Regions from separate parts of the Lysinibacillus sp. TE18511 genome, predicted to be linked through region 1. Evidence: riboswitches for the same ligand, from Rfam matches in the RefSeq annotation. Region 1 holds a riboswitch; the other holds the start of a gene.
The links. Region 1 has a riboswitch for S-adenosylmethionine ahead of ACVWXS_RS05910 (methionine ABC transporter ATP-binding protein). Riboswitches for the same ligand answer to the same signal wherever they lie in the genome.
Positions count from the first base shown of each region.

Region 2: it holds a riboswitch for S-adenosylmethionine, as region 1 does, so the genes downstream of both, metK (methionine adenosyltransferase) here and ACVWXS_RS05910 (methionine ABC transporter ATP-binding protein) in region 1, are expected to answer to the same signal.

Region 1 covers NZ_JBSSFD010000005.1:136,856-145,021, reverse strand. The annotation lists gene ACVWXS_RS05935 (hypothetical protein) at 1-369, opposite strand, end outside; gene ACVWXS_RS05930 (arsenate reductase family protein) at 475-831, shown strand; gene gcvH (glycine cleavage system protein GcvH) at 914-1,294, shown strand; gene ACVWXS_RS05920 (toprim domain-containing protein) at 1,475-1,816, shown strand; gene ACVWXS_RS05915 (thioredoxin family protein) at 1,831-2,142, shown strand; SAM riboswitch class I at 2,196-2,299, shown strand; gene ACVWXS_RS05910 (methionine ABC transporter ATP-binding protein) at 2,640-3,668, shown strand; gene ACVWXS_RS05905 (methionine ABC transporter permease) at 3,658-4,326, shown strand; gene ACVWXS_RS05900 (MetQ/NlpA family ABC transporter substrate-binding protein) at 4,394-5,230, shown strand; gene ACVWXS_RS05895 (amidase) at 5,484-6,323, shown strand; gene ACVWXS_RS05890 (response regulator transcription factor) at 7,193-8,089, shown strand; gene ACVWXS_RS05885 (HEAT repeat domain-containing protein) at 8,092-8,166, shown strand, end outside.
Region 2 covers NZ_JBSSFD010000039.1:23,580-31,745, reverse strand. The annotation lists gene ACVWXS_RS20955 (alanine/glycine:cation symporter family protein) at 1-1,253, opposite strand, end outside; gene ACVWXS_RS20950 (hypothetical protein) at 1,425-1,694, opposite strand; gene ACVWXS_RS20945 (alpha/beta hydrolase) at 1,790-2,596, opposite strand; gene ACVWXS_RS20940 (gamma carbonic anhydrase) at 2,733-3,251, shown strand; gene metK (methionine adenosyltransferase) at 3,425-4,621, opposite strand; SAM riboswitch class I at 4,953-5,070, opposite strand; gene pckA (phosphoenolpyruvate carboxykinase (ATP)) at 5,818-7,404, shown strand; gene ACVWXS_RS20925 (hypothetical protein) at 7,656-7,835, shown strand; gene ACVWXS_RS20920 (alpha/beta hydrolase) at 8,054-8,166, shown strand, end outside.

The DNA.
Region 1 (8,166 bases):
AGCGATTCTTGGTATTTTATCAGCGGTTTTCATGTTGTTATCAGCGATTCTTGGTATTTTATCAGCGGTTTTCATGTTATTATCAGCGGTTCTAGATATTTTATCAGCGATCGACATTTTGGAGCAACGAGACATTTCCTTCGCCCAAATTGTTGCTGCCGCTGCGCTTTCGCACAGACAAAACCAAATTGTTGCTGCCGCTGCGCTTTCGCACAGACAAAACCAAATTGTTGCTGCCGCTCCGCTTTCGCACAGACAAAACCAAATTGTTGCTGCCGCTGCGCTTTCGCACAGACAAAACCAAGTTGTTGCTGCCGCTGCGCTTTCGCACAGCCAGCCGGAACGGAAATCACCCCCACGCTTTGTCATAATGAGTTTCATTTTGGTTCATAACTGTTATGATGGTATACTACAGAAAATGAGGGAGACGCTGAAAATGTAGTGTCCTAAAAATGATTGTAGAGGAGCCTTTAAATGACGATTCAATTTATTCATTATCCAAAATGTACTACTTGTAAAAAAGCTCAAAAATGGTTAAAGGACAATGAGATTTCATTCGAAGAGGTACATATTGTCGAGCAACCGCCTACAAAGGACGAATTAACAAATTTATGGCAAGAAAGTGGACTGCCGTTAAAGAAATTTTTCAATACTTCTGGTATGAAGTATCGTGAGCTTGGCTTAAAGGATAAGCTTGCTGACATGACTGAAGAGGAGCAGCTTGAACTGCTTGCTTCAGATGGTATGCTGATTAAACGTCCAATCGTAACAGATGGGAAAAAAGTAACTTTAGGGTTTAAAGAATCAGATTTTGAGCAAGCTTGGAAATAACCCTATTTATCCTTGTTTTTATAGGAGAAGTATGGCAAACTGAAAGTGAATATACTACATATTTTATGGAGGGGTTTATTGCATGAGCACACCAAAAGACTTACGTTACTCTGAAGAGCATGAATGGGTAAAATTAGAAGATGGTAAAGTACGTATCGGTATTTCTCACTTCGCACAATCTGAACTTGGAGATATCGTTTTCGTTGAGCTTCCACAAGTTGGCGACGAAATTAAAACAGATGATCCATTCGGTAGTGTAGAATCTGTAAAAACAGTTTCTGAATTATACGCACCAATCTCAGGTACAGTAGTTGAAGTAAATGCAGATTTAGAAGATAGCCCAGAATTCGTGAATGAATCACCATATGAAAAAGCATGGATGATCGTTGTAGAGCTTGCTGATGCATCAGAAGTTGAAAAGCTTATGACAGCTGAGCAATACGAAGAAATGATTGCTGAATAAGACAAGCCCTAAAAAACGTCGGAAATCACCGGCGTTTTTTATTATCTTCATTCATTTCCCACTATAGTTGGGGAGGCGAAAGCCGTTGTAGGCCCTTATCAATGGGTGTCTTATATGATCACCGACAGAGCGTAATGGATATAATGAGCTATAAGGTATATGTCTAATGGGGGTGGCGTGATGTTCGAGGGAAAATGCTTAATTGTCGAAGGTCGTTCGGATAAACTTCAAATTAAACCTATTTTAAGTGAAGATGTTATAATACTTTGTACGAATGGTACAATTGGTGTGCATCAATTAGAAGAGTTACTCGATCCATATGAGGGCTGTGAGCTTTATACATTTTTTGATGCAGATACATCGGGTGATAAGCTACGGGCATTAATGGACAGACATTATCCAGAGGCTGAGCATTTACGTACGATGCCGACATATAAGGAAGTTGAGACAACTCCGAGAAAGGTGTTAGCGATGATATTGCTGCGTGCACACTTCTCAATCCATAATGAATATATTTTGTAAGGTTGCGTGAAAAGATGGAAGAATGGTCAAAAGAGCAGTGGGATACGGCTGTACAGTCCGGTGAAAAGGCTGCCTTTTATTTATATACGCCTATGTGTGGAACGTGTGCAGTTGCATCGAAAATGATGACGATTGTCGAGCAATTGCTGCCACAGCTACAGGTTGGTAAAGCGAATATTAATTTTATAGAGCACATAGCTTTTGATAATAAAATCGAAAGTGTACCATGTTTACTCGTGTGTGATGGCGGAAAAGTAACAGAAAAGGTATATGCCTTTCAATCCGTACCATTTTTATACGAATTGCTAAAAAAATCAATTGACTGAACTTTGATAGCGTGATAAAGTACGAATATACTAAAAAAAATAAATATATCGAACTCTTATAAAGAGTGGCGGAGGGAAGTGCCCTATGAAGCCCGGCAACCATCACAAAGTGAAAAGGTGCCAAATCACTCAAAGATTGATCTTTGAAAGATGAGAGAACGGTTTAGCGTATAATTACGTGACCCCTTCTACTTGTCTATAAGTGAAGGGGTCTTTTTAACTACTTCCAACACACGACTGAGTGACCAACATCACGTTGGCTCAATGCCTTCGGCGGATGTCATGGAATCGGAAATGAGTTCAATATAGGATGTTAGCCTAAAATCATCGCATCCATGCGATAACGGCTAACTGACCTGCATCGGTAAAAACGCCACGTCCTGTGGCATTACCGAAATGACCGACATCGTGTCGTCCCTCGTGCAGGCCTAAGCACAAACCGATTCCGGACGCTATTATGTCGGGGCATAATTGATATGAGAAAAGGAGAATTCGCTATGATTCAACTTCAGAATATTACAAAAAAATACAAAACCGTGAATGGCGAATTAACTGCAGTCAAAGACGTCAATCTTTCTATCAATAAAGGTGAAATTTTTGGCATTATCGGCTATAGTGGCGCTGGTAAAAGTACGATGATTCGCTTATTAAACGGTTTAGAAAAGCCTACAACTGGTACGGTGACGGTTAACAATCAAGAATTTTCATCTATAAAGGGGCAAAAGCTCAGAGATGCTAGACAAAAGGTAAGTATGATTTTCCAGCATTTTAATTTACTTTGGTCAAGAACTGTTGAGGAAAATATCGCTTTCCCACTAGAAATCGCAGGTGTTCCAAAGGCACAACGTGAAGCACGAGTGAACGAATTGATCACACTTGTTGGCTTGGGGGGGCGTGCTAAGGCGTATCCATCACAGCTATCAGGGGGACAAAAGCAACGTGTAGGTATTGCGCGCGCGCTTGCTAATAACCCAGAGGTATTATTATGCGATGAGGCAACGTCTGCACTCGATCCGGAGACAACAGATGCTATTCTTGATCTACTTGTCGATATTAATGAACGCTTAGGTCTAACGATCGTATTAATTACACATGAAATGCACGTTATTCGCAAAATTTGTCATCGTGTAGCGGTTATGGAAGCCGGAGAAATTGTAGAGCGTGGTGAGGTATTACAAGTATTCCAAGCACCGCAAGCTACCATTACGAAAAAATTCGTTTCTCAAATTACAGATACGAAAGAAACACAGGAAACTGTGGCTCAAATTAAAGCAAATTACCCTACTGGACAACTTGTAAAGCTGATCTTTGTAGGAGAAAAAACAGAGCAACCTGTCATTTCACATCTTGTGAAACAGTTTGATGTGGAAGTCAGCATTGTACATGGTAATATTTCGCAAACGAAAAATGGTGCGTACGGTACACTTATAGTGCAAATAAACGGCTCAAAGGATAATGTTGCGGATGCACTTAACTACTTAAATACAGTCGAAGTACAAACGGAGGTGATTGCAAATGCTAACTAGTCTCTTTCCGAATGTCGACTGGGAAAAAATGTGGGAAGCTACGTATCAAACACTGTACATGACAACGATCTCTACAGTTATCACATTTATACTTGGCTTAGCAATTGGGATCGTACTATTTTTAACAAGTCCAACTCAACTATGGGCAAACAAAATTGTGAATTTTTTGACAAATTCGATTGTTAACATTTTTCGCTCTATTCCATTTATTGTGCTAATCATTTTATTAATTCCATTTACGAAATTTTTACTTGGCACAATTCGCGGAGCGAACGCAGCTTTACCAGCATTAATTATTGGTGCTGCACCATTCTATGCACGAATGGTATTAATTGCATTACGTGAAATTGATAAGGGTGTTATTGAAGCAGCTCGTTCAATGGGGGCTAAAACGTCAACGATTATTTGGAAAGTACTAATTCCAGAATCGTTACCAGCACTTATTTCAGGTATTACAGTTACTGCCGTAGCACTTGTTGGTTATACTGCGATGGCAGGTATTATCGGTGCAGGCGGTTTGGGGAATTCAGCTTTCTTAGACGGTTTCCAACGTAATCATGGAGATGTGACATTAATGGCGACTATTTTAATCTTAGTAGTTGTATTTATCATTCAATGGATTGGCGATATGATTACAGCGAAAACCGATAAACGCTAAGAATTACAGGGTTATTTTGGTTTTATACCACTAACATATTTAAACAAGATTAAAGGAGTGTAATAAAATGAAGAAATTATTAGCAGGATTATTCTTATCAGTACTGGTACTAGCTTTAGCTGCTTGTGGTGCTGGTAAAAAAGAAGATACAAACGGAACAGACGGTAAAGAAAATGTAACATTAAAAGTAGGTGCTTCAAATGTACCTCACGCAGTTATTCTAGAACAAGCAAAACCAATTTTAGCTAAACAAGGTATCGATCTTGAAATTGCAACATATCAAGACTATGTATTACCAAACCAAGATTTAGAAGCTAAAGAAATTGATGCAAACTACTTCCAACATATTCCTTATTTAGAGAAGGAAATTAAAGATAAAGGTTATGATTTTGTAAACGCTGGTGGTATTCATATCGAGCCAATCGGTATCTACTCTAAAAAGTATAAATCTCTTGATGATCTACCAGAAGGTGCAACAATTTTACTTTCTAACTCCGTTACAGACCACGGGCGCATGCTTTCATTATTAGAAGCTAAGGGCTTAATTAAACTAAAGGATGGAGTAGATAAAACATCTGCTGAGCTTAAAGATATCGAAGAAAACCCTAAAAAGTTCAAATTCGACGCAAATACAGGTCCTGAAATGCTTGTACAAATGTATGAAAATGATGAAGGTGATGCAGTTCTTATCAATTCTAACTACGCAATCGACAACGGTCTAAATCCAATGGAAGATTCTATTTCTCTTGAAGATAAAGAGTCTCCATATGTCAACATTATTACTGTACGCGCTGGTGATGAAACAAAACCAGAAATTAAAAAATTAGTAGAAGTATTAACGTCTAAAGAAATCCAAGACTTCATCGTTAAAAAGTGGAAAGGCTCGGTTGTTCCAGTTAAATAATTTATCCTCATTCAGTGGATGTAATAGTACAAACTTAGGTTTGTACTATTTTTTTTGTAAAAATAGAGAGGGATTGACCAGTCTTCTAAGAAGAAAATCCTGCTTTATAAGGAATAATAGTAAAAAGAGAGATATCCTTCTTTTTGTTTATTTCTATTTACATAAATTTTCGATATGGTATAACTAGTTTGAATGAATGGGGCTGGCTGAAATTATTAATAGTCGAAAGTTAAAGTTGGTGATCATATGCATAATGTTTATGTCGCTAAATAGTACAACTATAAAGGCAGATAGTATTACAGAAGATGAACGTTCTACATGGATATGGAATCCGTGGATACTTGTAGATAACGAAACCAGTACATTGCAATTTTTAGAAAGTAAACGAATAAACAAAGTTTATTTACAAATTGATTATGAAATGTCGAGAAGCGTTTATCGAAGCTTTATTGAAAAGGCTACCGCAAAAAACATCCAAATATACGCACTTGCTGGGGAAGCCTATTGGATTACAGAGAATGGCATTGAGTATCAAAATCAACTTATGAATTGGCTAGAGCTTTATCAACGTGAAGCAACAGAGGCACAACGTTTTTTAGGAATTCATCTAGATATTGAGCCATATGATACAAATATTTGGTCTACAAAACAAACAACCGCGATTCAAACCTATCAACAGTTAGTTATACATGCCAAAATGAAAGCAAGGTCATTAAAATTACCTCTAGAATTAGATATACCTTTTTGGTATGACGAAATTTCATTTGAGACTAAATATGGTAAAGGCATTTTATCTGAATGGTTAATTAATTATTCAGATGGTGTGACGATAATGGCTTATCGAGATAATTCACAGGACATTATACAAATCGTAAAAAATGAAATTGAATATGCTAAACGAATGGACAAAAAAGTTGTTGTAGGTGTTGAATCTTTGAAGTCAGCAGAGGGCGACTTAGTTAGCTTCTCAGAAGAAGGGGAAGCGTATATGAATCGACAATTGAACAAAATTCAAAAATATTTTTCCGAAAAACAGAGCTTTAATGGTATTGCAATCCACCATCTTGAAAGTTGGATTGAAATGCGACCATAAATATCTTATCGGCTATTTAATTAACCGAGATAAAGTTGTCTTGTAATCAGCGATAAAAAGGCATTTTTCCTTTATTTGTTCGTTGTCATAAAAGGAAATAATCTAGCTCATCACGAAAAGTTGTGGATGACATTTGTTAAAATGCCATGTTTATAGGTTGATTGGAATGAAGGCTGGACGCTCCCAGTCGGAACGGAAATTAACCACACGTTATGGTGATGAGCTAATAATCTGTAAAACTTCTTCAGCTTATGTGGGGGAAACAGCAGATTTTTTCATTTTATCCTATGGTATTTTGATGGAATTTTTAAAATTTTTGATTTGTTTAGAATTTGTTTAGTTTGAACTGATATTCTTAAAAAAGGATTCTAATATGATATACTGTAAAACGTTGAAAAAGCACATAACGAAATCGAGTAAAAAGCAATATCCTACCTTTATCTGTATCTCCAAGAAGCACATATTACTAAGGAAAAATATCTTGTATATATTCGTGTGACCGTTAACTATTTTTTATCTTCCTTCAGTAGATGTTTTGCTGCGAAAGCAAAGCGTCAGCTACAGAATGCTTGTACCTCTATGTAGAAAGTTCTAGAAGCAGTTATACTCATTTGATAAAACTAAGTTTATTTTAGGGTGGATTAGATGATTGAGTCTATACAAATTTGTTATAGCGGATATTGTATTAGCAATCATCAATTTTTTTGTGGAATATATTCTATTTAATTTTACAGTAATGGATTCCCGCACTTCAATAAGTGAACTTAAAAATAAGAAAATCGCATGAAACTATGAAAACTATCTATTGATCATGATAGTTTTACAGAACAATCAAATATCATATTAAAAAAATGTAAGAGGAGTATAGGATGGACACTTTAATTAAAGCTACACAAAAAGTAAAAATTTTGAATGAAAGTGATATTATACCACTTTTTGATGTATTAAAGGCAAATGTTATTCGTTCACATATGGAAATGACAGTTATTTTTTTAAAGGCAACTGTAACTGATTCCCATCAATTTAATGTGATTGAAAAATTAGAAGAACAAATTGCTCATTTTTTTGTATCCGAAGTTCGGAACACCGATATGCTTTTTAAGTTAGAGGGAAGTTTACGATGGGGAATTTTGCTACCACAAAATGGTGAGGAGGAGGGAAAAGCGTTTTTAAATCGAATTTTTCAACTCGTAAAAAATGAGAACTTCCCTACTAAAATCGATTCAGCTTTTACATTGCAGGGAATCATTGTAGAGATTAAAAATGATCAAGTAATGTTTGAAGATTTAATAGATAAACAGTTTGAAGTTTTAAGTCAACTATCGGAACCTTGGGAAATCGAAATCGTGACGAGCTTTAAGGCACAGCCAATTAAAAGAGTGAAAGTCAGTATTTTAGAGGAAAATGCTATTTTTAGCGAAGTATTAGAATTGACAGTTCAAAAAATGATAGTAGATCACTTTCAATTGGAAACAAAAGTTTTTTCAGATGGATACGAATTTTTACAGTCAGATTGGTATTTATCTGGACATACGCATATCGTCATTATGAATGATATTTTACCTCGTAAAAATGGCCTCAATGTCTTACACGCATTAAGGCAAATGGCTAATCAAAAGAAATTTATTATTTATATGATGACAAATAGAAAATCTCAGTCAGATATGATCTACGCATATGAAAGTGGCGTTGATGAGTATTTAATTAAGCCATTTGATTTAAATTTATTTCAAGCACAATTAAAAAGAACATTTGCGAGGTTATGATTATGATTGAATTATCTATTCAATTGTTTTTGTATATTATTGCTATTCTCTTAGGATTTTGTGGTGTAGCAATGATC
Region 2 (8,166 bases), on a different contig from region 1:
GCAAATTTCGCAACCCAAATGGCGACTTTTTCTGTAGCTCCTGAGAATAGATACGCCACATTTGTTTCGGCAATGTAGTAATATGCCATAATTGTCGTAAAAGCAAAGAAGAATAATGCAATCGCTACGAATGGACCACCAAAGCCTGGTAGTGAAGAGTCAACTGCATATTGTGTGTATGCTGCACCTTCTTTAATACTTTTCGCAAATGTTATTTGTTCATCCCCAGTTAATCCGTCTTTATTGAATTCACCAGTATAAATAAATGAATCCGTACCTTCTGCAGCTTTTTCATCCTGTACATTATACATTCCAGTAAATAAAATCATAAATGCTGTAGCTGAACAGATTAATAATGTATCAATATATACAGAAGCCGCTTGCACGATTCCTTGTTTAGCAGGATGTGATACTTCTGCTGCCGCAGCTGGATGCGCTCCTGTCCCTTGACCGGCCTCGTTAGAATAAATTCCGCGTTTAACACCCCATGCAATAGCAGATCCGATTATACCACCAAAGATTTCTTGTGCACCAAATGCGCTAGAAAAAATTAATGCAATTACAGATGGTACTTCTTCAATATTCATTGCAATAATGATAAGGGCCATAAGAATATAAGCTAACGCCATGAAAGGTACTATAATCTGTGCAGCATTGGCAATCCATTTAACCCCACCGATAATAATGGCACCTAGTAATATGGCAATAATAAGTCCTGTAATCCAAGTTTCAATATTAAAAGCGTTTTCAACAGCTGTCGCAATTGCATTCGATTGAACACCCGGCATCAAGATTAACATTGCAGCTAATGCGGCAATAGCAAAAATAACTGCAAACCACTTTTGCCCCATTCCCTTTTCTATGTAATATGCGGGTCCGCCACGATATTCTGTATCTTTCTCTTCTTTATAAATTTGAGCCAACGTCGACTCAACGTAAGCAGTTGCCGCACCGATAAAGGCAATTGCCCACATCCAAAAAACAGCACCAGGTCCCCCCATCCCGATTGCTGTCGCAGTACCGGCAATATTACCTGTACCTACTCGACCAGATAATGCGATAGACATCGCCTGAAAGGATGAAATCCCCTTATCCGATTTTTCACCTTTAAACATTAAAACAAACATATCTTTGATGTGTCTTACTTGTAGGAATCGTGTAATGATTGAAAAAAAGAGTCCAATCAATAAGATACCATAAATAAACCACGGTCCCCATAAAATGTCATTCAATGTTCCAACAATTGCTTCCATCTTACCCCTCCAATTTTGAAATTTTACTTTAAGTCATTATAGTATTACACTTTTCAGAAAATTACAACATTATATTCGGAGATTATTTACCAAAAGTTGGAGGTGTGTTTTTTAAATATATGTCGTGTATGTAAGTCAATCGGAGTCGGAGCTGGACGACGCCTCGAGGAATTAGCGTCTTAGGTGAGACTCTGAGCGAGCCAGTAGAAGACGAAGGCTAATAAACGCCTTCGTGACCAACATTTGTGCTATTGTCGCTTTGCTTTCGCACATAAAACATTTGTTGCTGCCGCTTTGCTTTCGCACATAAAACATTTGTTGCTGTCGCTTTGCTTTCGCACATAAAACATTTGTTGCTGCCGCTTTGCTTTCGCACATAAAACATTTGTTGCTGCCGCTTTGCTTTCGCACATAAAACATTTGTTGCTCTAAGCGGCTCATCGGACGCACACAGGAAAGCGCATCAGTCGGAACCCATATTTATGGTGATGAGCCATGTTAGTAACAATACGTTAGCAAGTTTTAGAGAGGTTACACTACTCTATAATGTAACCAATTCTTCGAAGAGCATTATTAATAAAATCACGTATATAAACAAAAATTTCTTCACGCTCTACTTCATGAAATAGATTATGATAACAGTTTTCCCATTCTTTGAATTGAAACTCTGTAAATTCCTGCTGATATAGCCAATTACGGGTTTGTTTAGTTTCAGTAATACTATCTTTTTCAGCTGTCATAACTAACATAGGCCTATTAGGGAATTCAGCTTTAGGCAATAACACTAAATTACGCATCATTTGCTGTAGCTCTCTATACCATTTCACAGAAACGACTGACATAAAAGAAACCTCATCCTTCATCTCATCTCTTCCTTCTACACTGCGCGTTAACGTGTTTAATGTAATTTCATGAGTCATTTTCACATTTGCTGTCAGGGCACTTAGACTAGTTAGAGCATTCGATAGTTTACCTGGCAATAGCTTTAAATTTAGCCAAGGTGAAGTTAAAATAATACCTGCGCATTCATATTTTCGCTTATGCATGGTGTGTAGTAATAATGTTGCACCAAGCCCATGTCCTATTAAAAAGACAGGTAAATTATACGAAAAAGCATTCTCGATTAAATGCCTTGTATATTTGTTGTATTCTTTAAAATCTTCATCATGAACACGTGAAAATCCTACATCTACACCATGATTAGGTAAATCCCCCATGACTACGTGGAAGCCTTCCAATCTAAGTTTTTCTATAAGCCATGCATACCAGCGGTGATTTTCATATGCACCATGAATAATAGCAACCACAGCCTTTGCTTGCCCATCAGCTTCCCATTTCCACATTTCACATAGTCCTCCTAAAAAAATAATTACACAATGATTATATCGAAATATTTCGCTCATTTTAATTTTATATTTCCATCAAGTTGCGTATTTGATACGATAATAATACATCATAGAAAGAAAAGAGGCGATTCTCATGATCTATCCATTTAAAGGGAAAACACCAAAGATCGATCCATCTGTTTTTATTGCCGATTATGCAACCGTTACTGGTGACGTTATAATAGGTGCTGAAACGACAATTTGGTTTAACACAGTAATTCGAGGTGATGTATCACCAACAATTATCGGAAAACGAGTTAGTATTCAAGACCTTTGTTGTTTACATCAAAGCCCTAAATATCCGCTCATTATTGAAGATGAAGTAACAGTCGGACATCAAGTAACTTTACATAGCTGTACGATTCGTAAAAATGCCTTAATAGGTATGGGCTCAATAGTTTTAGACGGAGCAGAGATTGGAGAGGGTGCATTCATCGGGGCGGGTAGTCTTGTACCTCCAGGCAAAGTCATTCCTCCGAATAGCTTAGCATTAGGTCGTCCAGCAAAGGTTGTACGAGAATTAAATGCTGAAGATAAAGAAGATATGGAACGCATCGTACGTGAATATGCAGAAAAAGGTCAATACTATAAATCTCTTCAAACAAAAATATAAATAGCTATTTCAATTACATCGAAGCAGCTCCTCGTATTTTTGGACAACCAAGCCATACATAGTTGTAATTAGAAGCTATTTTTTTGGATAAAACTATTTCAGCGGATGTTTGGACACCCGCTGAAATGAGTTAAAATAATTTTACAGCTTCTGCATTGTTTTAGCTAAACTATTTATAATCCTGCTTTTTCCATTAATGCGTCAGCTTTATCTGTTTGTTCCCAAGGTACATTTAAGTCCGTACGACCGAAATGACCATATGCTGCAGTTTGCTTATAAATAGGACGACGAAGATTAAGCATTTTTATAATCCCTGCTGGGCGTAAATCGAATAGCTCGCGTACCCATTCTACGATATCAATTTCCTTAACTTTTCCTGTCCCAAATGTATCTACAGCAATAGATACTGGTTGAGCAACACCGATTGCATAAGCAAGTTGTACTTCAGCACGTTCTGCTAAGCCTGCCGCTACGATATTTTTTGCCACATAGCGTGCTGCATATGCCGCTGAACGGTCCACCTTAGTTGCGTCCTTACCAGAGAAAGCACCTCCACCATGACGCGCATAGCCACCGTATGTATCAACGATGATTTTACGTCCTGTTAGACCAGCATCCCCTTTTGGACCACCTATTACGAAACGGCCAGTTGGGTTGATGAAATATTTAGTATTAGCATCTAGTAATTCATTTGGCACAACCGGAGCAATAACGAATTCTTTTATATCTGCTTGAATTTGTTCAAGCGTCGCTTCTTCGTCGTGCTGTGTTGAAATTACAATCGTATCTACGCGCACTGGTACATTATTTTCATCATATTCAACCGTTACTTGCGTTTTTCCATCTGGACGTAAATATGCAAGTTCGCCAGATTTACGTGCTTCCGTTAAACGACGAGCTAATTTATGCGCTAAACTAATTGGTAATGGCATAAGCTCTGGTGTTTCGTTACATGCATAACCGAACATTAAGCCTTGGTCACCGGCGCCAATTGCTTCAATGTCAGCGTCTGACATAGAGCCTTCACGCGCTTCTAAAGCTTGGTCAACACCTTGCGCAATATCAGGTGATTGCTCGCCAATCGCAACAAGTACTGCTAGGTTTTCAGCATCAAAGCCATATTTCCCACGAGTATAACCGATTTCTGCTACAGTATCACGGACGATACCTTTAATATCGACATATGTAGAAGTAGTAATTTCTCCTGCTACTAATACTAAGCCTGTTGTTACAGTTGTTTCACACGCTACACGCGCATTTGGATCTTCTGCTAAAATAGCATCTAAAATGGCATCCGAAATTTGGTCACAAATTTTGTCTGGATGTCCTTCTGTTACACTCTCTGATGTAAACAATCGACGGTTTGTCATTTAGTTTTCCTCCTATTACTCTTACAAATAAAATTTGTGAATGAATACGGTACTCATTACCCATGTCAAGTCCGTTCCTAAGGATTGAACTCTCAAGCCGTTGTTGCTGTCGTTTCACTTTCGCACAAAAACAACCTGTTGCTGTCGTTTCACTTTCGTACAAAAAAAAACAGTTGCCGCTTTTAACACGAGGATTTTCGAAAGATCCGTCATTATAATAAGGAAAGGATTACACATACTTACCTTTACATTCGTTTTTTACAATAAAAAAAATCCTTCTCTCACGCTTACTTAACATGAGGAAAGGAAATAATGACTTCGTAACCTTTCACTCTTATCGTTCAAGGGTTTACCCTTGCATCAGGTTGGCACCAACGCATGTCGTGAAATAGTTCATGCAGGTTGCCGGGTTTCACAGGGCCTGACCCTCCACCAGCTCGGGATAAGAGTATCCGTTCAATATCTCATAATACGTAAAAGGTCGAACGTTGTCAATTATTTTTGCTTTATCCCTTATCAATTATGCCTTGCTATAATTGTGTCCGCTACGCTTTCAGTACAAAAATTATCTGCTGAAAGAAGTTAAAAACTATGGAATACACAAGGAATCAAAACACTTAACATTTGGATTATGCTATAATTTGAAGCACAGAGGCTTATTACCATAACGACATGGCAATAGTTTCAACAAACGTATCCTAACTTTTGGTGATAAGCCCAAAATAATCCCTACTCTCCACCTCACATCATGTGTTAACATATGTGTGACCCTTTAATCTTCATTCGACAAATGTTTTTTGTGGCGAAAGTAGATCGTCAGCTACGGAAGAATACCATCTCATTATGTGGTGGATGAAAATAGTTATGCCCCCTTTTCAGTCGGTGACACACTCCAACTGATAAAAACCAGCTAAAAATTTGACATCCTGTGCGAACCTCATGTTGGTCAAAAGCTTCCCAAACGCGATTCAACTTGTCGAAAGTGGTTGTGTAATCACTTGATTATAAATAGGGTAAAAAGCATTCTTAAAGCGAACAAATTAACTTTTTGTCGTTTTCTTGAAAAGTAATAAAATCTCAAAAATAATTTCTGAATTAGTATAGATTATTTAAGCAATTGTGTTATACTATTTTTGAAATTAAGAAAATCTCCCCAGACTCAAGGGAATACTATAAAAAAGGATGGTATTTAATCGATGAATTCAGTAGAAATTGCAAACGAACTGAAGGAATTATTAAACGGCGGTAACATTAATGTTCAACTTTCAGTACCACAATTAGCTGAAAAGGCAACATCTCGTGGTGAAGCTATGTTAACAGTAGATGGCGCTGTTCGTGCAGAAACTGGCAAATACACTGGTCGTTCACCTAAAGATAAATATATGGTAGAAGAAGAAAGCACAAAAGATAAAATTGACTGGGGAAAAGTAAACCAACCAATTTCTTCTGAAGTGTTCGATAACTTATATGTAAAAGTAGTAAAATATTTAAAAGAACGTGACGAATTATTCGTATTCAAGGGCTTTGCTGGTGCTGACAAAGATTCACAATTGAGCATCCAAGTAATCAATGAATATGCTTGGCACAATCTTTTCGCTCATCAATTATTTATCCGTCCAACTGCAGAAGAATTAACTTCTCATGTTGCTGACTTCACAGTGATTTCAGCTCCTAACTTTAAAGCAGACCCTGCTATCGATGGCACAGCTTCTGAAACATTCATCATTGTATCACTTGAAAAGAAAATCATCCTAATCGGTGGTACTGAATACGCTGGTGAAATCAAAAAATCTATTTTCGGTATCATGAACTACTTATTACCACAACAAGGCATCCTTTCAATGCACTGCTCAGCAAACGTTGGTGAAGCTGGTGATGTTGCATTATTCTTCGGTTTATCTGGTACTGGTAAAACTACTTTATCAGCTGATCCTGAGCGTAAGCTTATCGGTGACGATGAACACGGTTGGTCTGATAATGGTGTATTCAACATTGAGGGCGGTTGCTATGCAAAAACAATTAACCTTTCTGCTGAAAAAGAACCTGAAATCTACAATGCAATCCGCTTCGGTTCTGTTCTAGAAAACGTAGCTGTTGATCCAGAAACTCGAGTTTGTGACTATGATGATGGTTCATTAACAGAAAATACTCGTGTAGCTTATCCAATCCAATTCATTGAAAATATTGTTGATCCATCTGTTGCAGGTCACCCAAAAACAATCATCTTCTTAACAGCTGATGCATTTGGTGTATTACCTCCAATCAGTAAATTAACAAAAGAGCAAGCAATGTACCACTTCCTAAGCGGTTTCACATCTAAACTTGCTGGTACAGAACGTGGTGTAACAGAGCCAGAACCAGTATTCTCAACTTGCTTCGGCTCTCCATTCCTTCCACTTCCAGCAACAGTATATGCTGAAATGTTAGGTCAAAAAATTGACGAGCACGGTGCACAAGTATACTTAGTGAACACTGGTTGGACTGGTGGCGAATATGGTACTGGTAGCCGTATGAAGCTTTCTTACACTCGTACAATGGTACGTGCTGCAATTGATGGCCAATTAGCTGATGTTGAAACAATTCAAGATTCAGTATTCGGCTTAAACATTCCAACTGCTGTTGAAGGTGTACCAACAGAAGTGCTTAACCCTCGTGATGCATGGGCGGACAAAGCTGCTTATGATGCGAAAGCTTCTGAACTTGCTGGTCTATTCAACGAAAACTTCAAGAAATTCTCAAATGTTTCTGAAGCCATCACTAAACTTGGTGGTCCATTAAAATAATTTACTATGCAAAGGGAACGATTTCATAATCGTTCCCTTTTTTGTGTTGAAAAAGAAAATTTTCGTAAATATATAGCTCTCTTTAAACGAGGGTGATTTCCATTCTAGACTACTCGCTATCCTATGTATCTAGCCACTTCTTCTGCTTTGTGCTTTGCTACCGCTTCGATTTCGCACACATAACAGTACCGTTTTATCAGTATTAATTGAGAGTAGTATGCCAGAAGATACATGCCGAGTGAAAGGATTGATTGGAGCGGAGACTGGGCGACTCCTTGGGGATCAGCGATAGGGGAACGAAGGCTAAGAGCATCACGTCCTGTGATAACGCCTTCGTGACCAACATCGGTGCTGCTGCCGCTTCGTTAGCACTACGCTTTCGCGCAAAAAACATCTGTTGGCCCGAGACCCTGGAGCGAGCACGCGAGTGAAGCGGCTCATCGGACGCCCCCAGGAAAGCGCCCAGTCGAAGCGGAAATCAATCTCTCATTTTTGCCGAAGAGCCACACTAAATTATTAACATTTCGACAACAATCAAAAGGAACGATTCAAGTAGTTCCCTTTTTTATATCCCCTTATTTTGAAAAGTCTACTTTTCATATTAGTAACTTTGTGTATAATTCATAATAGTAGTTTTAGGGGGATACATATGAAAAGAAAGTATAAAGTGATTATTACCATTGTCAGTCTTCTATTAGTATTGTTTATTGGGGTTGGATTTTTTGCAGGGAATTATTTTTATAACTTCGCCTTAAATCCTAA